4 regions of the Streptomyces sp. NBC_00019 genome follow, and region 2 is predicted to be linked to each of the others. Evidence: riboswitches for the same ligand, from Rfam matches in the RefSeq annotation. Region 2 holds a riboswitch; each other region holds the start of a gene.
The links. A riboswitch is a leader RNA that binds a small molecule or an ion and turns the genes downstream of it on or off. The one in region 2 is predicted to bind cyclic di-AMP.

Region 1 (4,853 bases), 2.6 Mb from region 2:
CCCTCGCCTACCCCGAGGGTCACCCGTACCACCACACGCCGATCGGTTCGATGGCCGACCTGGACGCGGCCACGCTGGAGGACGCGCGCGCGTTCTTCCGGACGTACTACGCGCCGGGCAACGCGGTGCTGTCCGTCGTCGGCGACATCGACCCCGAGCAGACGCTCGCCTGGATCGAGAAGTACTTCGGCTCGATCGCGTCGCACGACGGCAAGCCCGCCCCGCGCGACGGCTCGCTGCCCGAGGTCATCGGCGAGCAGCTGCGCGAGGTCGTCGAGGAAGAGGTCCCCGCGCGCGCGTTGATGGCGGCCTACCGGCTGCCGCACGACGGCACGCGCGACGCCGACGCGGCCGATTTGGCGCTCACCGTCCTCGGCGGCGGTGAGTCCTCCCGCCTCTACAACCGGCTGGTACGCCGCGACCGTACGGCCGTCGCCGCCGGCTTCGGCCTGCTGCGGCTCGCCGGAGCGCCCTCCTTGGGGTGGCTGGATGTGAAGACGTCCGGTGACGTCGAGGTGCCGGTCATCGAGGCGGCGATCGACGAGGAGCTCGCCCGGTTCGCCGCGGAGGGCCCCACGGCCGAGGAAATGGAGCGCGCCCAGGCCCAATTGGAGCGCGAGTGGCTGGACCGGCTCGGCACCGTCGCGGGCCGCGCCGACGAACTGTGCCGCTACGCCGTCCTGTTCGGCGACCCGCAGCTCGCCCTCACCGCCGTCAACCGGGTGCTCGAGGTGAGCGCCCAGGAGGTCCAGGAGGTCGCCAAGGCCCGCCTGCGCCCCGACAACCGCGCGGTGCTCGTCTACGAGCCCGTCTCCGGAGAGACCGCCGAGGACGCGGATCCCCCGGAGGACCCCGAGGCCGAGGCCACCGTCGAGGCCGGCGACAAGAACGAGGAGGCGGCCAAGTGACCGAGCTCGCCACGATGGAATTCCACCCCCGGCCGCAGGCGGGCGAGGCGCGGCCGTGGGCCTTCCCGGCCCCCGAGCGCGGCACGCTCGACAACGGCCTGACGGTCCTGCGCTGCCACCGCCCCGGCCAGCAGGTCGTCGCCGTCGAGGTCCTCCTCGACGCCCCGCTGGACGCCGAGCCGGCCGGCCTGGACGGCGTCGCCACGATCATGGCGCGGGCCTTCTCGGAGGGCACCGACAAGCACACCGCCGAGGAGTTCGCCGCCGAGCTGGAGCGGGCCGGCGCCACCCTCGACGCCCACGCCGACCACCCCGGCGTACGGCTGAGCCTCGAGGTCCCGGCGTCACGGCTGCCCAAGGCGCTCGGTCTGCTGGCCGACGCCCTCAGGGCGCCCGCGTTCGCGGACAGCGAGGTCGAGCGGCTCGTCACCAACCGCCTCGACGAGATCCCGCACGAGCTGGCCAACCCCTCCCGCCGGGCCGCCAAGGAGCTCTCCAGGACCCTGTTCCCGGCGGACCTGCGCATGTCCCGCCCGCGCCAGGGCACCGAGGAGACCGTCCAGAACATCGACTCCGCGGCCGTACGCGCCTTCTACGAGAAGCACGTCCGCCCAGCCACCGGCACCGTCGTGGTCGTCGGCGACCTCACCGGCATCGATCTCGACGCGCTGCTCGCCGACACCCTCGGCTCGTGGACCGGCTCCCAGGCCGAACCGCGTCCGGTGCCGCCGATCACCGCCGACGACACGGGCCGTGTCGTCATCGTGGACCGCCCCGGCGCCGTCCAGACGCAGCTGCTGATCGGCCGTATCGGCGCCGACCGGCACGACCGTGTGTGGGCCGCGCAGGTGCTCGGCACGTACTGCCTCGGTGGCACCCTCACCTCCCGTCTGGACCGTGTCCTGCGCGAGGAGAAGGGCTACACCTACGGTGTGCGCTCGTTCGGGCAGGTCCTCAGGTCCGCCCCCGACGGAACGGGCGCCGCGATGCTCGCCATCAGCGGCTCCGTCGACACCCCGAACACCGGTCCGGCCCTGGACGACCTGTGGACGGTCCTGCGCACCCTCGCCGCGGAGGGGCTCACCGACGCCGAGCGGGACGTGGCCGTGCAGAACCTCGTCGGCGTGGCCCCGCTGAAGTACGAGACCGCGGCGGCCGTCGCGAGCACGCTGGCCGACCAGGTCGAGCAGCACCTGCGCGACGACTACCAGGCCACGCTGTACCGGCAACTCGCCGCGACCGGCACCGTGGAGGCCACTGCGGCGGCCGTCAACGCCTTCCCGGTGGACCGGCTCGTGACGATCCTGGTCGGCGACGCGTCCGCCATCAAGGAGCCCGTGGAGGCCCTCGGGATCGGTGAAGTGACCGTCGTGTCCGCCGAGTAGCGGCACGCGCGTGAAGGGGCCCTGGTGACTGACGTGTCACCAGGGCCCCTTAATGTCCGAATTAGGGGAGAGGTTGCCTGTCTGCCCTGTGGCATGCGCTACAAAAACCCTGATCCGTTTGGGGATTGAAAGTCGCCCCGCTTAGCGTCATCCGGGCTGTTCGTCAGGCAGTGCGCCGCGCCCGCGGCACCGGACAGCCATCGCCGAGTCCCCGTACGGCGCGAGCCAGGGGAGCCGGGGACCCACATATATGTAGTCCCTGGGGTGAATCGGACGCCCGCGCGTGCAGCGAGGGGGTCCGTAGGAGACCTTCCTGCTCCGAACCCGTCAGCTAACCCGGTAGGCGAGAGGGAAGGAAAGGACCAGCCACTACATGGCGTTCACGCGCGCCACCGGGAAGCACCGCCGTCCCAGCCGGACGAAGCGCACCACCGCCCACGTGGCGGGGGTCGCGGCACTCGCCACCACCGGCGTCATCGGCACCCTCGCGGCCCCGGCCCTCGCCGCTGAGCCCGCGGCCGAGCAGACCGGCCTCACCCCGGTCATCACCATCGGCGACTCGGTCGCCGCCCAGATCGACGCCCAGGCCGAGGCCCAGCAGCAGGCGGCCATCGAGGCCGCCGAGCAGAAGGCCCGGCAGAAGGCCGAGGAGGAGGCGCGCGAGAAGGCCGCGGCCAAGGCCAAGAAGGAGCGCGAGGCCAAGGAGCGCGCCGCCCGCGCCGCCGCCGAGCGCAAGCGCCTCAACAGCTACGTCGCCCCGATCTCGGGCTCGTACATCTCCACCGGCTACAAGGCCGGCGGCGCCGTCTGGTCCTCCGGCAGCCACACCGGCGTCGACTTCCACGCCGCCAGCGGCACCTCGGTCCGCTCGGTCGGCTCCGGCACGGTCGTGGAGGCCGGCTGGGGCGGGTCGTACGGCAACAACATCGTGATCAAGATGAACGACGGCACGTACACCCAGTACGGGCACCTGTCGTCCATCGGTGTCTCGGTGGGCCAGACGGTCACGCCGGGCCAGCAGATCGGCCTCTCCGGCGCGACCGGCAACGTCACCGGGGCGCACCTGCACTTCGAGGCCCGCACGACCGCGGAGTACGGCTCGGACATCGACCCCGTCGCCTACTTGCGTTCGCATGGCGTGAACGTCTGACGACGGACCGCAAGATCTCCCGGAACCCCGGCTCCCCGAGCCGGGGTTTCGCCGTTTTTGCCACCCGCCTGTCCAAAAAATATGCATGGATTCCGGCCTGCCATCGGAAATTCCCGCTCTTTGCAATAGAGTCACTGAACACACGTCAATCGTCGACGTTTCACGGGGATTAAAGCGGAGGTCGGTCATGCGTATTCCGGCGCACTCGGTATGCACGGCGATCCGGGACGACATCGTCGCGGGTGTCTACGAGCGCGGCAGCCGCCTCACCGAGGAACTCCTCGCCCGCCGCTACGGGGTCTCCCGTGTCCCCGTCCGGGAGGCGCTGCGCACCCTGGAGGCCGAGGGCTTCGTGGTGACGCGGCGGCACGCGGGCGCGTGCGTGGCCGAACCGACCGAGCAGGAGGCCGCCGACCTGCTGGAGATGCGGATGCTCCTGGAGCCCCTGGGTGCCTCGCGGGCCGCCCAGCGGCGCACCGAGGCGCACTTGAAGGTCCTGCGCGGTCTGGTGAGGCTGGGCCAGGAGCGGGCCAGGAGGGGCAACAGCGATGACCTGCGGTCCCTGGGCGGCTGGTTCCACGAGACGCTCGCCCAGGCCTCCGGCAGTCCCGCGCTGACCTCGATGCTGACCCAGCTGCGGCACAAGATCTCCTGGATGTACGCCGTGGACGCCCCGGCCAACCCGGTCGAGTCCTGGGCGGAGCACGGCGCCATCGTCGACGCCGTGGCGCGCGGCGACGGAGAGCGCGCGCGGGCGGTCACGGCTCTGCACACGGAGCGCTCGACAGCCGTGCACCGACTCCGATTCAACGGGGCGGGAGATCGGCCGGAGCGTGTGAGGAACTCGCAACATCCCGTAAACATGCCGAGCCTGCGGCATTAACACGGGAGCCGTATACAAAGAGGCAGTAATTCGCGGGGGATTATTTCCGCTGCCTGTGAGCGGGAAATACAAAGGGCTCGCCCGATAAATTCGGACGAGCCCTTCTGTGGTGCCGTGAATCAGTCGGCCCCGGTAAATCAGACGGTCTCGGGAAGCTCCTCGAGACCCTCGGAGACCAGCTTCGCCAGTCGGTCGAGGGCGGCGTCCGCGCCCTCGGCGTCGGAGGCGAGGACGATCTCCTCGCCGCCCTGGGCGCCGAGGCCCAGAACCGCCAGCATGGAGGCCGCGTTGACGGGGTTGCCGTCGGCCTTGGCGATCGTCACGGGGATACCGGAGGCCGTGGTGGCCCGGACGAAGATGGAAGCGGGGCGGGCGTGAAGGCCCTCGGCCCAGCCGACGTTGACGCGGCGCTCAGCCATGTGATGCTGCCCTTCGGTGTTCAGGTTGTCTAGACCAGTTTCCCACAACGTGAAGCGTCTCCGGATCGGACCCTGTGTCCCGTCCGGGGTGAGTCGTCGGACCGCGGC
Region 2 (4,853 bases):
CGCAGGTCAGCAGCGCCGCGAACAAACCGTGGTGCTGAGCGTCCCGCGGATGACGTATGCTGGTTTCACCGACGCGGGGTGGAGCAGCTCGGTAGCTCGCTGGGCTCATAACCCAGAGGTCGCAGGTTCAAATCCTGTCCCCGCTACTCACGGCTCAGGGCCGGAGTCCAGTCACTGGACTCCGGCCCTGAGTGTTTCCCCCGGTCGGGCCACACGGCTCGCCGCCCGGTCCCGGTCCGGGAAACCTGGGCATGTGGATCAGGAGGCGGTGGCGGGGCGGCGTATCTCCGCCCTCTTGCGGGTGCTGCCCGTCCTGCTGATCGTCGGTGGCGTCCTCTACGACGTACTGACCCCCCGGGACTTCACCGCGATCCCCTTCTTCACCGCCGCCCCCCTGGTCGCCGCGCCCCTCTTTCCGCTGCTCGGCACCGTCGTCACCGGGGCGGTGGCCCTGATCGCCGCCTTCGCCGTCCATATGCGGTTCGGCTTCCGGCTGGACGCCGACACCCTCACCGAGGCGCTCACCGTGGCGGTGGTCGCGGTGCTGGCCGCCGTCCTCAACCGGGTCGTGCTCCGCGGGGACCAGCGGCTCGCCTCCCAGCGCCAGATCGCCGAGGCCGCCCAGCGGGCGGTGCTGCCCGACCCCGACGACCGGATCGGCGGGTTCGACATCGCGGTGCGGTACGAGGCGGCGCAGAAGGACGCCTTCATCGGCGGGGACCTGTACGCGGTGCAGGACAGTGCGTACGGCGTGCGGCTGGTGGTGGGGGACGTGCGCGGGAAGGGCATGGGGGCGGTGGCCGCGGTCGCCGTCGTCATCGGGGCGTTCCGGGAGGCCGCCGAGCAGGAGCCGACGCTGGAGGCGGTCGCGCGGCGGCTGGAGCGGGCGCTGGCGCGCGAGGGCACGCGGCGCGAGGGGCTCGACGTCATCGAGGGGTTCACCACCGTCGTACTCGCCGAACTGCCGCACGGCGACGGGGTCGTACGGGTCCTCAACCGCGGCCATCCGCCGCCGTTGCTGCTGTGCCCCGACGGCACCGTACGGGCGCTGCCCGCCGCCGAGCCCGCGTTGCCGCTGGGCATGGGCGAGCTGGGGAGCTGGCCCGACCGTGCGGAGGAGGCGGCCTTCCCGGGCGGGGCCACGCTGCTGCTGTACACCGACGGGCTGTCCGAGGCGCGGGACCGGTACGGGGAGTTCTACGATCCGGCGGCGCGGCTCGCGGGACGCGCCTTCCGTGTCCCCGGTGCGCTGCTGTCCGCGCTCGCCGTGGAGGTGCGTCGGCATACGGGGGGCGGCATGACGGACGACATGGCGCTGCTCGCCGTACGACGGCCGTGACCTCAGGGGGCTTTATCACGTGGGGTGATCGGGCGAGCGCCCTCCGCATAACAACTGACATACAGTCAATGCCTGCGAGTTTACCGGGGCGCGGTCAACTCGCCCGTTTTTCACCGCTCATGGACCCGTACGTCCAGCGGAAAAAAGGTTAATGATCAAGCGGAACAGCTTGGAATCCACGGTCCGGGTCTATTAACGTTCGATAACGCAGCGCGGTCGTCCCAGCCGTCACAAGAGACGGCTCCGTGCTCACGCGCTTAATCCCGCAAGGGAGCCGGGGAACCACCACCCTGGGGTGAATCGCGCGAATGCCGCCGTGAACCCACGGCCGGTATACGCGCGTAGGAGACCTTCCTGCTCCGAACCCGTCAGCTAACCCGGTAGGCGAGAAGGAAGGAAAGGAGCACGCCCACGTGGCGTCAAACCGGCCTGCCCCCGAGGCCCCGTACGTGCCGAGCCAGCGCAGCACCACCGATGTCTTCGGCTACGGCAGCTACCACCACGACGAGGGTCCGCGGGAGGAGTGGAATCCCAACGAGGACTCCATCCGCCCGGTCCGTGGCAAGCATCGGGTCGCCAAGCAGCGCAGCGGGGGATTCGCCCGCAGCTCCACCGTCCTGGGTGTAGGTGTCATAGCCGCCGTCGGCGGGGCCGGCATGGCCAGCGCCAACACCGGCAAGCCGCCGGTCTCCATCTCGATGCCCGACCTTCCGTTCGTGTCGGGCGAGGAGGAGGCGCCGCAGGGCTCGGCCACCGCGCTCAGCGACCTCGCCGCGGCCCCCACGGCCGCCACCACCACGGCTGTCGCGGAGAAGACCGAGACCACTGTCTCCGACGCCGGCGAGACGCTGCGCAACCGGATCATGGCGCAGGCCGAGAGCCAGCAGACGCAGGTCGACAACAAGACGCAGCTCGCCACCCAGACCGCCGCCGCCGACGAGGCCGCCAAGGCCGAGGCCGCCGCGCTGAAGAAGGCCGCGGACGACGCGGCCGAGGCGAAGAAGAAGGCGGAGGCGGACGCCGAGAAGGCCGCCGAGGCCAAGCGTCTCGCCGAGCTGGCGAAGCAGTACACGCTGCCGACCTCCTCGTACACGATCACCTCGACCTTCGGTCAGGCCGGCTCCCTGTGGTCCTCCGGGTACCACACGGGCCTCGACTTCGCCGCTCCCACGGGCACGCTCATCAAGGCGATCCACAGCGGCACCATCACTCAGGCCGGCTGGGACGGTTCGTACGGCTACAAGACCGTCCTGACCCTCGACGACGGCACCGAGCTGTGGTTCGCCCACCAGTCGTCGATCAGCGTCAGCGTGGGCCAGAAGGTCAACACCGGCGATGTGATCGGGCGCGTGGGCGCGACCGGCAACGTCACGGGCGCGCATCTGCACCTCGAGGTCCACTCGGGCGGTGCGTCCACCGGGATCGACCCGATGGCGTGGCTGCGGAGCAAGGGGCTCACCCCCTGAGGTTTTCTTGATCGACCGGCGGCCCTGACGCACACCCCCCGACGTCAGGGCCGCCGGTTTTTGTGTCACCGGTTCGGGAACGCCTGCCTCCGCTTGTTTGCGGGAACTTTGCGGCTGTTCCGGAAGAGGGGTCTCCGTATCGACGTTGACCTCGTACATGACTTCTCTTCGCAAGCTGGGCACGTCCGACCTCGAGGTCTTCCCGCTCTCCCTCGGCGGCAACGTCTTCGGCTGGACCGCCGACGAGACGCAGTCCTTCGCCGTACTCGACGCGTACGCGGCCGCGGGCGGCAACTTCGTCGACACGGCGGACTCGTACTCCGCTTGGATCGACGGCAACGTCGGCGGTGAGTCCGAGACCATCATCGGCAAGTGGGTCAAGGCGCGCGGCAATCGCGACGACGTCGTGATCGCCACGAAGGTCAGCCAGCACCCCGACTTTCCGGGCCTGACGGCCACGAACATCAAGGCGGCGGCGGACGCCTCCCTGCGCCGCCTCGGCACCGACCACATAGACCTCTACTACACCCATTTCGACAAGGTGGAAGTGCCGGTCGAGGAGATCATCGGCGCGCTCGACGAGCTGGTGAAGGCGGGCAAGGTGCGGCACATCGCCGCGTCCAACATCTCCGCCGAGCGCCTGGAGGCTTCCCTCGCCTTCTCCCAGCGCGAGGGACTGGCCCGGTACGTGGCGCTTCAGCCGCACTACAACCTGGTCTCGCGCGAGACGTACGAGGGCGAGCTCCAGGACCTGGCCGAACGGACCGGACTGGCCGCCGTCCCGTACTTCGCGCTGGCCTCCGGGTTCCTCACCGGCAAGTACCGCGACGGCGAGGTGGTGGAGGGCGCCCGCGCCGCCGCCGGCGCCGGCAAGCACCTGGAGACGGAGCGCGGCCGCAAGGTCCTCGCCGCCCTCGACGACATCGCCGAGGCCCACCGGGTGCCCGTGGCGACCGTGGCCCTGGCGTGGCTGGCGTCCCAGCCGACGGTGGCGGCACCCATCGCGTCCGCACGGACGGTGGAGCAGCTGCCGGCCCTGGTGAAGGTGGCGGAGGTGCGGCTGACGGAGGACGAGGTGACGCGGCTGACGGAGGCGTCGGCCTAGTCCTTCGGGTCCGGAGGGGCGGCTCGCGGGGCGTGTCGCGGTGCGTCGGCGGGGAGTGGCGCCGGTGTGGTCCGGCGGTGCGACTCGACGGTGTGGTCCGGCGGTGCGGCTCGACGGTGTGGTCCGGCGGTGCGGCTCGACGGTGTGGTCCGGCGGTGCGGCTCGACGGTGTGGTCCGGCGGTGCGGCTCGCCAGGGTGTGTCGCGGTGTGTGGCGTGGGGGTGGCGCCGGTGAGGGCCCGGTGGGGCGGCTCGCCGGGGTGTGTTGCGGTGCGTGGCCGGGGAGTGGCGCCGGTGTGGGCCGGCGGGGCGCCTCGGTGGTGTGCTTCGGGTCTCAGGTTCGGTACGGGTTGTAGCTGGGGTGCTGCACCGCCGGGTAGCCGTGGACGGGCCAGTGTGTCGGCGGGATCATGACCGGGATCGGTGGTGCCGTTATTCGGGCCGCGTGGTCCAGGGCCGGGCGCGCCGCCTCCCGTCGTACCCACAACTCGTGCAGCAGTTCCCGCTCCCGTACGACGAAGTCGGCGCCGGCCCGGCCGCGGCGCCCCCGGTGACGGAGGAACGCCAGGGACGTCGCGTACGCCTCGTACTGCGCCACCGCCCGCGCCGCCCGCTTCCCGGCGTGGGCGCGGGCGTACTGGCGGGCGATCCGGCGGGCCCGCATCGAGCCGAGGGCGAAGGGTTCGGCGGGGGTGAGCCAGCCGGCGACGGCGTAGGCGGGCAGTTCCTCGCGCACGGTGCGCAGTTCGCGCTGCCGGGTCCAGATGACGAGCCAGGTCAGCAGGCCGAACGCGGGAACCATGAAGGCCGCGTACACGGCGAAGAAGCCGTACTCGCCGAAGGTCGAGGAGCCGTTCCAGACGGCGTGCATGCCCATCGCGAGCAGCAGGCCGGAGAGCGGCAGCAGCACGCGCCGTACGTGATGGCGGTCCGCCGACAGCGCC
Region 3 (4,853 bases), 560 kb from region 2:
GGCACGTCGCCCAGAAGTCCGGCCTGAACCGGGTGATCCTCGCCCAGGGGTGGGGCCTGCTGCGGCAGCGGACCGAGCACAAGGCCCCCGACCGGGTCCAGGACGTACCCGCCCCCTACACCAGTCTGCGCTGCAGTGCCTGCGGATGGATCGACAAGAACTCGCGCAAGAGCCAAGCCGAGTTCGTCTGTTCCTCCTGCGGCTTCACCTGCAACGCGGACACCAACGCGAGTATCAACGTCGCGGCAGGACAGGGCGGGATCCCCCGCCCCCGGCGAACAGCCGGTGCCGGAGGGACGACACCGTCCACCAAGCGGTCGAGCGTCCGTGAACCTCAACCCAACTGGGTTGGAATCCCCCTCTTTTAAGAGGGGGAGGATGTCAATGCGTGTCACAGCGGGAGTTGTGCTGGAACCGGCCAAACATGACCCGCCCTCAACTCTGTGATCTTCACGTGATCTACGCGGCATTAACTTGTGACAAGTGATCGACTGCCGATACGTTCACGCATCAGCGCGGTGACTGTCTCCACCCGCCGCGCCGGTCACTGTTGTCTCGCGAAAGGCCTCCGCATGCTCACCGGGAACGGTCGTCACCGTCGCCCCCGCCAGGCTCCGGCACTCCTCGTCGCGGCCGGAGTGACCGGCTCCGCCATCGCGATCCCGCTTCTCGGCGCCACCGGCGCGAGCGCGGCCGACGGGAATACCTGGGACCAGGTCGCCAAGTGCGAGACCGACGGTTCCTGGAGCGCGAACAAGGGCGACGGCTACTACGGCGGGCTCAAGCTCTCCCAGGAGAACTGGGAGAAGCACGGTGGCCTCGACTACGCCACGAGCCCCGACCTCGCCAGCCGCAACCAGCAGATAGCCGTCGCCGAGAAGGTCCTCGCGGACCAGGGCGTCGGCGTCTGGGGCACCTGCGGTCTGCTGAACGGGCTGAGCAAGGACTCGGCCTCGGACGATGTCGACACCGGCGTCGAGAGCGGCACCCCGTCGGCATCCGAAGAGTCGGGTTCATCTGAATCATCCGATTCGCCTGGCTCGTCCGGACTGTCCAACTCCTCCGGATCGTCCGACTCGTCGACCGAGTCCTCCGCCGACTCGACCCCCTCGCCCTCGGCGTCCACCGAAGCGGACAACTCTTCCAGGTCGGACACCTCTGACCCCGGCGCCGAAGAATCACAGCCGTCCGACAGTCCATCCACAGCACCGGCAAAGAGTGACGAATCGGACAACTCCTGGCAAGAAGGCGGCTCTTCGGCTCTCGTCGACACCGGCGCCCTCTCCGCCGCCAAGGAGAGCACCGGCCGGCACCGCGGCGCGAGCGCCGACGAGGGCTCGTACACCGTCCGCGTCGGCGACACGCTCGCCTCCATCGCCGACTCCCTTGACGTCGACGGCGGATGGCGCCGGCTCTACACCGAGAACAGGCAGGTCATCGGCGCCGACCCGAGCAGCATCGAGCCCGGTCAGACCCTCGTACTCGGTAGCGAATAGGGCGAAAACCCCAGAGAAATGCCGGTAGTTCACGCCACACTTCACATCAAATGTCCGGTTTGGCGAAAGTGTGGGATGAGTCTCAGAAGCCCTGATCGTCTTTGAAATTCCCCGGATTCCCTGTCTACGGTCAACACCGCTCGTCACCGCGAGCCCCGTCTGCCGCAACGCCGAATCCTGCCAGCGGCCGTACGGGAACAGTCGTCGCGTCATGCGCCGTAGGCAGGAGCGGGGGACCCAAGGTAAGTGCCGGGCCCAGCGGTTCACGCTGGTCCGGCTTGGGGTGAAGTCGCGCATCGCGAGATGCGCGGCCGGGCAACTCAACCGGCCCGAACCCGACAGCTCACCTCGCAGGCGTCGGTGAGGGGATCCACCATGCTGTTTTCCGGTAAGGGCAAGCACCGTCGTCCGTCCAAGGCCACCCGCGCCGCCGCGCTCGCCGGCGTCACCGGTGTCGCCATAGCCGCCCCGCTGATGGCGGCCGGCAACGCCTCCGCCGCCACCGCCTCCGAGTGGGACGCCGTCGCCCAGTGCGAGTCGGGCGGCAACTGGGCCATCAACACCGGCAACGGCTACTACGGCGGTCTGCAGTTCTCCGCCTCCACCTGGGCCGCGTACGGCGGCACGGCGTACGCCTCGCAGGCCAACCAGGCCACCAAGGCGCAGCAGATCGAGATCGCCGAGAAGGTCCTCGCGGGTCAGGGCAAGGGTGCCTGGCCGTCCTGCGGCGTCGGCCTGTCCAGCGCGAGCTACACCGGCGGCGGCTCGTCGAGCTCCTCGGGCAGCAGCTCCTCCAGCGACAGTGGCACCAGCACCCGCTCCTCCGAGCAGGGGGCCTCCCGCTCCTCCGAGCGCCCGGCCGCCAAGAAGACCGTCACCACCCCGACCGGCAAGAAGGTCAAGAAGGGCGACGGCGAGTACAAGGTCGTCACGGGTGACACCCTCAGCGCCATCGCCGAGGAGCACGACGTCAAGGGCGGCTGGCAGAAGCTGTTCAAGCTGAACAAGGACATCGTCAGCGACGCCGACTTCATCTACCCGGGTCAGCAGCTGCACCTCAAGTAAGGGCTGCGGCACTCAAGCAGGACCCAGCTGAACCACAGTGCCCTCACATCCGTGGTCCTCATACTGAAGGCCTCGTGAGGGTCCCCCCGTCCCCACGGGCTCCCCGCTCCGGTGCGTGTTCCCCCGTACGCACCGGGGCGGGGCTTTTTTCTGCGCCGGTTTCTGTCAGGTTTCCGAAAGCGTCTTTGTTCCGTTCAGAAACAATTTACTCTCGGTTCTGTCCACGGGGCGGTCCACGCGGTGGCCGATCGCCCCGAGCCGGTTAGGCTCGTCTCGCAGAACACACCGCGGTCCCGGCGGACCGTGTCACATCCCATGAAGGAGATGCTCGTGCCGTCCATCGACGTCGTCGTAGCCCGGGAAATCCTGGACTCCCGAGGCAACCCCACGGTCGAGGTCGAGGTCGGCCTCGACGACGGCAGCACGGGTCGTGCCGCCGTTCCGTCCGGCGCCTCCACGGGTGCCTTCGAGGCCATCGAGCTCCGCGACGGTGACCCCAACCGCTACCTGGGCAAGGGTGTCGAGAAGGCCGTCCTCGCCGTCATCGAGCAGATCGGCCCGGAGCTCGTCGGCTACGACGCCACCGAGCAGCGCCTGATCGACCAGGCCATGTTCGACCTGGACGCCACCGACAACAAGGGCTCGCTCGGCGCCAACGCCATCCTCGGCGTCTCCCTCGCCGTCGCCCACGCCGCCTCCGAGGCCAGCGACCTCCCGCTCTTCCGCTACCTGGGCGGCCCGAACGCGCACCTGCTGCCCGTTCCGATGATGAACATCCTTAACGGCGGCTCGCACGCCGACTCCAACGTGGACATCCAGGAGTTCATGATCGCCCCGATCGGCGCGGAGTCCTTCTCCGAGGCGCTGCGCTGGGGCGCCGAGGTCTACCACACCCTCAAGAAGGTGCTGAAGACCAAGGGCCTGTCCACCGGCCTCGGCGACGAGGGCGGCTTCGCGCCGAACCTGGAGTCCAACCGCGCCGCGCTCGACCTCATCATCGAGGCCATCAAGCAGGCCGGTTACGTCCCCGGCGAGCAGATCGCGCTCGCGCTCGACGTCGCCGCGTCCGAGTTCTACAAGGACGGCAAGTACGAGTTCGAGGGCAAGTCCCGCTCGGCCGCCGAGATGACCGAGTACTACGAGGAGCTCGTCTCCGCGTACCCGCTCGTCTCCATCGAGGACCCGCTGTACGAGGACGACTGGGCCGGCTGGAACACCATCACCGCGAAGATCGGTGACAAGGTCCAGATCGTCGGCGACGACCTGTTCGTCACCAACCCCGAGCGCCTGGCCCGCGGCATCGAGGAGGGCTCCGCCAACGCCCTGCTCGTCAAGGTGAACCAGATCGGCTCGCTGACCGAGACGCTGGACGCCGTCGAGATGGCCCAGCGCAACGGCTTCAAGTGCATGATGTCCCACCGCTCCGGCGAGACCGAGGACGTCACCATCGCCGACCTCGCCGTCGCGGTGAACTGCGGTCAGATCAAGACCGGCGCCCCGGCCCGCTCGGACCGCGTCGCCAAGTACAACCAGCTGCTGCGCATCGAGGAGATCCTCGACGACGCCGCGGTGTACGCCGGCCGCTCGGCGTTCCCCCGCTTCAAGGGCTGATCTCGGCAGGGCTAAGCCTTAGCCAGTCGTACGTACGTCCCCGCACCGGTCCCGTACCGTGTGCGGGGACGTACGCGCGTGTGTGAAGGAGGGGCTGGGACATGGCCGTCAAGGACCGGGACCGGTTCTCCACCGCGACCAGGATCCGGTTGCTCGGCGAGCAGACCGCGGCCCGGGTCTACCGTTCCCAGACCAAGCGGCAGGCCCGCCGCTCCCGGCTGACCGGCCGGGCGGCACTGCTCGCGCTGGTCCTGTGCTCGCTGATCGTCGCGCTCGCCTATCCGATAAGGCAGTACGTCTCCCAGCGCGCCGAGATCGCGGACCTCCAGCGGCAGCAGGAACAGGCCCGGCAGCGGGTCGAGCAGCTGCGGGACCAGAAGGCACGCTGGCAGGACGACGCGTACGCCGAGCAGCGGATCCGCGAGCGGCTCCACTACGTGATGCCGGGGGAGACGGGGTTCATCGTCGTCGACCCGGGCGCGGCGCGGCAGTCGCGGGCCGACATGGGGGCGGCCGACCGCCCCTGGTACTCCAACGTCTGGGACGGGGTCGACAAGTCCGACGCCTCCGACCAGTGAACCGACCTTTTCCGCAGTCAGACAGCAGAGAGACTTTCGTACGGCATGGAAACGCCCCCGCCGACCACTGAGCGCACCGAGCCCACCGACGCCGACGTCGAGG
Region 4 (4,853 bases), 1.3 Mb from region 2:
CGGCCGCGGCTTCAGCGCCTCCGCGACGAGCAGTACGACGTACCAGGCCAGGTCGAGCACCAGCAGCGCGACCGTCACGGCCCGCAGGACGCCGCTGTCGTCGTCGTTCCACAGGTACAGCGGCGCGCTGTCGGCCGCGACGAGCTTCGACCCGGCGAGCGCCGAGATGGCGAGCGCCCCGCCGGCCACCCAGTGGTCCCCGGCGCCCGCGGTCACCTGCCGCGGGTCGAAGCGGGCCAGGGCGATGCCGTAGAGCACGAGGCCGAGCCAGAACAGCACGAGCGCCGCGTGGGCGAGCCACGCCGTCGACTCGGCCGAGGCGAGCGTGGCACCGAGCACCGCGAGACCCTGCGTGGCGACGCAGGCCAGGAACACCGCCCCCGGCATCCGCCGCGTCCAGTGCGTCACGACCAGCGCGATCAGCACCGGCCACAACAGCGCGGCGATCGCGAGCAGCGCCTCGGCGAGCTGCTGCAAGCCGAGCGCCGAGACACGGGTACCGAGCACGGCCGTAGCCGCTACGGCGGTGAGCGCGCCCGGCGTCTCGGCCTCCGCCACCCACCTCGCCCGGTCCCACAGCAGCCGTACGGCGAAGTCGGCGGCCAACGCGACCCACGCGACGCCTGCCAGGACGAGGGCGATCCGCGACAGGGTCTCGTGCCCCGTCAGATGCAGACCGACGGACACGATGCCGGTCGCCATCACGGCAGCCCCGGCGGCGGGCGGCCGCTGGGCCCACCAGGCGGGGAGGGGGGAGTGAGGGGAGCGGGAGGAGGCGCCGGACATGGGGCGATGCTAAGGAGCGCGGCCCAGCTCGAGGGCAGGGCGCGCGAGCGGGCGCGGGCAAATACGCGCGGGCGCAGGCACGGGAGGGGGCGCGGCTCGGCGGCCGGTGCACTGAGTGATGGCAGATGTGTCCCACGCCCGCCGGATCACGTCGGACCCCGCCCACCTGGGCGTCATCTGAGTAGTTCCGCTCATGACAATCGACCGTCCGGGGCGCCAGACTCTCGCCATGTCCCTCAGACGATCATTCGCCCTCGTCGGCGCCGCCCTCGTGGCGGTCAGTCTCACCGCATGCGGGAGTCAAAAAGGTGGGGCGGCCAATGGAGCCGGCGCCGCGCGGTCGGCCACTCCGACCTACTCCTATCCGCCCCCGCCGAAGTGCGCGCAGTCCACAGCGACGCCCACCGCCCTGCCTTCCTCCCCCTCACCCTCCGCCTCGAACACGGCCGGAGGACAGCAGGACGGACCTGTGGACGCTCCCCCCAACTACGCCGACAACCACGCGTACCGCATGCGGGCGCCCTTGAGTGCGGAGCAGCAGGCCAGTGGGCAGGCGTCGGCCGAGCTGATCCTCGCGGAGCTGGCGAAGGTCCGGAAGGAGGGCGGGTCGGGGGAGTTCGGTGTCTTCGGTGACGAACGGGTCGAGGCGGCGCTGGAGCGTGTCGGGTGCGGTGAGAAGCACGGGGTCTTCGTCGGGAACGGGTACTACGCCGTCTACACGGGCGTCGTGTGTGTCTCCGGACGGGTGACGAAGGACGAGCTGACCGGCGAGGTGCACGGCGTCTACGCCGAGCCCCAGCCCGGCGAAGGGCCCTGTGTCGAGAACCGGGGAGGTCACTGACGCCAGGGCCCTGCCGCGCGTCAGGCCGGCCGCACCACGCTGTGGATAGCCGACTCACCGTCGTAGTAGATGGACTCCTCGCGCACGTACGCCCCCGGCTTCGGCGCGTGGATCATCTTGCCGTTGCCGATATAGATGCCGACGTGGGTGACATCGTCGTAGAAGAAGACGAGGTCGCCGGGCTGGGCGTTGGCGAGGGTGACCGTGGTGCCGGCGTTCACCTGGTCGTAGGTGGTGCGAGGGAGGGAGATGCCGGCGGCGTTCCAGGCGGCCTGGGTGAGGCCGGAGCAGTCGTAGGAGTCGGGGCCGGTGGCGCCCCAGACGTACGGCTTGCCGACCTGTGAGCGGGCGAAGGCGAGGGCCTTCTCGGCCTTCGTGGCGTACGAGGAGTCCGAGGCCTCCGAGGACGACGACGAGCTGCTCGCCGACTCCTCGGCCGCGGCTGCTTCCTCCGCCGCCTTCTGCTCGGCCGCCTGCTGCTCCGCCAGCTCGGCGGCCTTGCGGGCGGCCTCCTCCTGCTTCTTCTTCTCGATCGCCGCGAGGCGCGCCTTCTCCTCGGCGGTCAGCTGAGACAGCAGCTCGCGCGCGGCGGACAGCTTCCGCTGGACGGTCGCCTTGGCGGTCTTCAGGTCGCTCTGCGAATCGGAGAGCGTCTCGAGGCTGTCGGTGGCCTCCTGGCGCTTCTTCATCGTCGCGGACTGCTCGGAGACGTAGTCGTCGACCGCGTCCTTCTGGCGGGACGTCATACGGCCCATCAGCTGCGTCTGGTCGAAGTAGTCCTGCGGGGAGTCCGCGAGCAGGAAGGTCGCGGTGTCGGGCGCGGAGGCGCCGGTGCGGTACTGGGCCGCGGCGAAGGTGCCGAGCTCCTCGCGGGCCTCGTTGAGCTTCTGGGTGCGCTGGGCGACGTCGTCGAGGAGGGTGTCGACCTCCTTGCGCTGCTTGGAGGTCTTCTCCTTGGCCGAGTTGTACTTCTCGGTCGCCGACTCCGCCTGGCGGTAGAGGTCGTCGACCTTCTTCTCGACTTCCTCGATGCTCGGCTTGTCATCGGTCGAGGGCGCGGCGGTGGCCGTCTGGGAGAGCAGGGCCACGGAGGTGAGGGCGGCCGTGGCGAGAGCGGGTGTGCGTATGCCGGCTACGCGCGTACCCGGGGGAGGCGACTTACGGTGCGACGCCAAGGTCGGCGACTCCTTCCATGCTCCGCCTACCGAGTTAGCTGTCGGGTTCGGGCGGGTGGTTCGGAAGGGTTGCCCTACGGCCGTTCCCGGTACGGGAGTCGGCCGATTCACCCCAAGTTCGGTGGGTCCCCGGTTCCGGGTGCGCGGCGGCGCTCCGGATTCGGCGGAGGCCGCGCGGCCCGGCGACGTTCGCCGGTGGGGGTCGTACGGCCTTCCGGCACGGTAGCCAACGGGTGTGGCCCCTGTGAAGGTTGATGTCCGATAGGCCCGATACATTTTCGTGACCTTAGGTCAGGACGGTGCTCGCGGTGGTGAGTACGGAGTGATCTGCAATGACTTATACGCATTTTGTGCGAAGTGGTGACGTCCGCCCGCTTCCGGCCGCGACGGCAGGAAGTGCCTCGGCAAGCTCGGGCGTGGTCGTCGACCCGTGTGACGGCAAGTTGTACGTCTCCACCTGGCCGGTCGCGGATCGTGACAGAACGGTGGCGGAGGGTGAGGAGGTCCCTGGTGGCCAGGTCCGGAAGATCCTCGGATTCTGAGGCGGCCTCCGCGGCCGCCGCCGAAAAGAGCCCATGTTCTCAGGGCGGCGGCGGGGTGTCAGTGGGGAGCCCTAGACTCGGAGAGCGATGAGCAGCCTCTTTGACGACAGTTTCCTGGCGGACCTCCAAGCCCCTAAGGGCCGCGAGGAAGAGCCCCCGCCGCCGCCCGAGGACGAGCACGTACCGGAACCCGTTCCGGACGACCTGTTCGGCGGCCGGTTCGACGTGCCGCCGGACCGGGACGCGTACTACCGCGACGGCGCCCCGCGCCCGGTCCTGGACGCGGCCGCGCTCATCGACGGGCTCAACGAGAACCAGCGCGCGGCCGTCGTCCACTCCGACACCCCGCTGCTCATCGTGGCCGGCGCCGGATCCGGCAAGACGCGGGTGCTCACCCACCGCATCGCCTACCTGCTGGCCGAGCGCAACGTCCACCCGGGCCAGATCCTCGCGATCACCTTCACCAACAAGGCCGCGGGCGAGATGAAGGAGCGCGTCGAGCAGCTCGTCGGCCCGCGGGCGAACGCGATGTGGGTGATGACGTTCCACAGCGCGTGCGTGCGGATCCTGCGGAGGGAATCCAAGAAGCTCGGCTTCACGTCGTCGTTCTCGATCTACGACGCGGCCGACTCCAAGCGTCTGATGGCCCTGGTCTGCCGTGACCTCGACCTCGACCCCAAGCGCTTCCCGCCCAAGTCCTTCAGTGCCAAGATCAGCAACCTCAAGAACGAGCTGATCGACGAGGAGGACTTCGCCGCCCAGGCCACCGACGGCTTCGAGAAGACCCTCGCCCAGGCCTACGCGATGTACCAGTCGCGGTTGCGGGAAGCCAACGCGCTCGACTTCGACGACCTGATCATGACCACGGTCAATCTGCTGCGCGCCTTCCCGGACGTCGCCGAGCACTACCACCGCCGCTTCCGGCATGTCCTCGTCGACGAGTACCAGGACACCAACCATGCCCAGTACGCGCTGGTCCGCGAGCTGGTGGGGACGAACGAGCACCCCGTCGACGTACCCCCGGCCGAGTTCGACCTCCCGCCCGCCGAACTGTGTGTCGTGGGTGACGCCGACCAGTCGATCTACGCCTTCCGCGGCGCGACGATCCGCAACATCCTCCAGTTCGAGGAGGACTACCCGAACGCGACGACGATCCTGCTGGAGCAGAACTACCGCTCCACACAGACGATCCTGTCCGCCGCCAACGCGGTCATCGAGCGCAACGAGTCCCGCCGCCCCAAGAACCTGTGGACCAACGCGGGCGCGGGCGCGCGCATCACCGGCTATGTCGCCGACACCGAGCACGACGAGGCGCAGTTCGTCGCCGAGGAGATAGACCGACTGACGGACTCGGGCGACGCGAAGGCCGGCGACGTCGCCGTCTTCTACCGGACCAACGCCCAGTCCCGGGTCTTCGAAGAGATCTTCATCCGCGTCGGCCTGCCCTACAAGGTCGTCGGCGGCGTCCGCTTCTACGAGCGCAAGGAGGTCCGGGACGTCCTGGCCTAC

Region 1: it holds a riboswitch for cyclic di-AMP, as region 2 does, so the genes downstream of both, OHU89_RS36350 (M23 family metallopeptidase) here and OHU89_RS23915 (M23 family metallopeptidase) in region 2, are expected to answer to the same signal.
Region 3: it holds a riboswitch for cyclic di-AMP, as region 2 does, so the genes downstream of both, OHU89_RS21285 (transglycosylase family protein) here and OHU89_RS23915 (M23 family metallopeptidase) in region 2, are expected to answer to the same signal.
Region 4: it holds a riboswitch for cyclic di-AMP, as region 2 does, so the genes downstream of both, OHU89_RS30445 (NlpC/P60 family protein) here and OHU89_RS23915 (M23 family metallopeptidase) in region 2, are expected to answer to the same signal.

What each region holds. Positions count from the first base shown of each region.
Region 1 is NZ_CP108302.1:7,719,847-7,724,699, forward strand. It holds gene OHU89_RS36340 (M16 family metallopeptidase) at 1-908, shown strand, start outside; gene OHU89_RS36345 (M16 family metallopeptidase) at 905-2,293, shown strand; cyclic di-AMP (ydaO/yuaA leader) riboswitch at 2,485-2,654, shown strand; gene OHU89_RS36350 (M23 family metallopeptidase) at 2,667-3,443, shown strand; gene OHU89_RS36355 (GntR family transcriptional regulator) at 3,631-4,326, shown strand; gene OHU89_RS36360 (HPr family phosphocarrier protein) at 4,464-4,745, opposite strand.
Region 2 is NZ_CP108302.1:5,102,361-5,107,213, reverse strand. It holds tRNA gene OHU89_RS23925 (tRNA-Met) at 73-146, shown strand; gene OHU89_RS23920 (PP2C family protein-serine/threonine phosphatase) at 254-1,339, shown strand; cyclic di-AMP (ydaO/yuaA leader) riboswitch at 1,584-1,741, shown strand; gene OHU89_RS23915 (M23 family metallopeptidase) at 1,753-2,805, shown strand; gene OHU89_RS23910 (aldo/keto reductase) at 2,963-3,910, shown strand; gene OHU89_RS23905 (PrsW family intramembrane metalloprotease) at 4,244-4,853, opposite strand, start outside.
Region 3 is NZ_CP108302.1:4,538,495-4,543,347, reverse strand. It holds gene OHU89_RS21295 (RNA-guided endonuclease InsQ/TnpB family protein) at 1-368, shown strand, start outside; gene OHU89_RS21290 (transglycosylase family protein) at 573-1,496, shown strand; cyclic di-AMP (ydaO/yuaA leader) riboswitch at 1,701-1,868, shown strand; gene OHU89_RS21285 (transglycosylase family protein) at 1,872-2,561, shown strand; gene eno (phosphopyruvate hydratase) at 2,892-4,172, shown strand; gene OHU89_RS21275 (septum formation initiator family protein) at 4,274-4,750, shown strand; partial or broken gene OHU89_RS21270 (DUF501 domain-containing protein) at 4,796-4,853, shown strand, end outside.
Region 4 is NZ_CP108302.1:6,417,477-6,422,329, forward strand. It holds gene OHU89_RS30435 (tellurite resistance/C4-dicarboxylate transporter family protein) at 1-786, opposite strand, end outside; gene OHU89_RS30440 (hypothetical protein) at 1,256-1,627, shown strand; gene OHU89_RS30445 (NlpC/P60 family protein) at 1,648-2,802, opposite strand; cyclic di-AMP (ydaO/yuaA leader) riboswitch at 2,811-2,978, opposite strand; gene pcrA (DNA helicase PcrA) at 3,432-4,853, shown strand, end outside.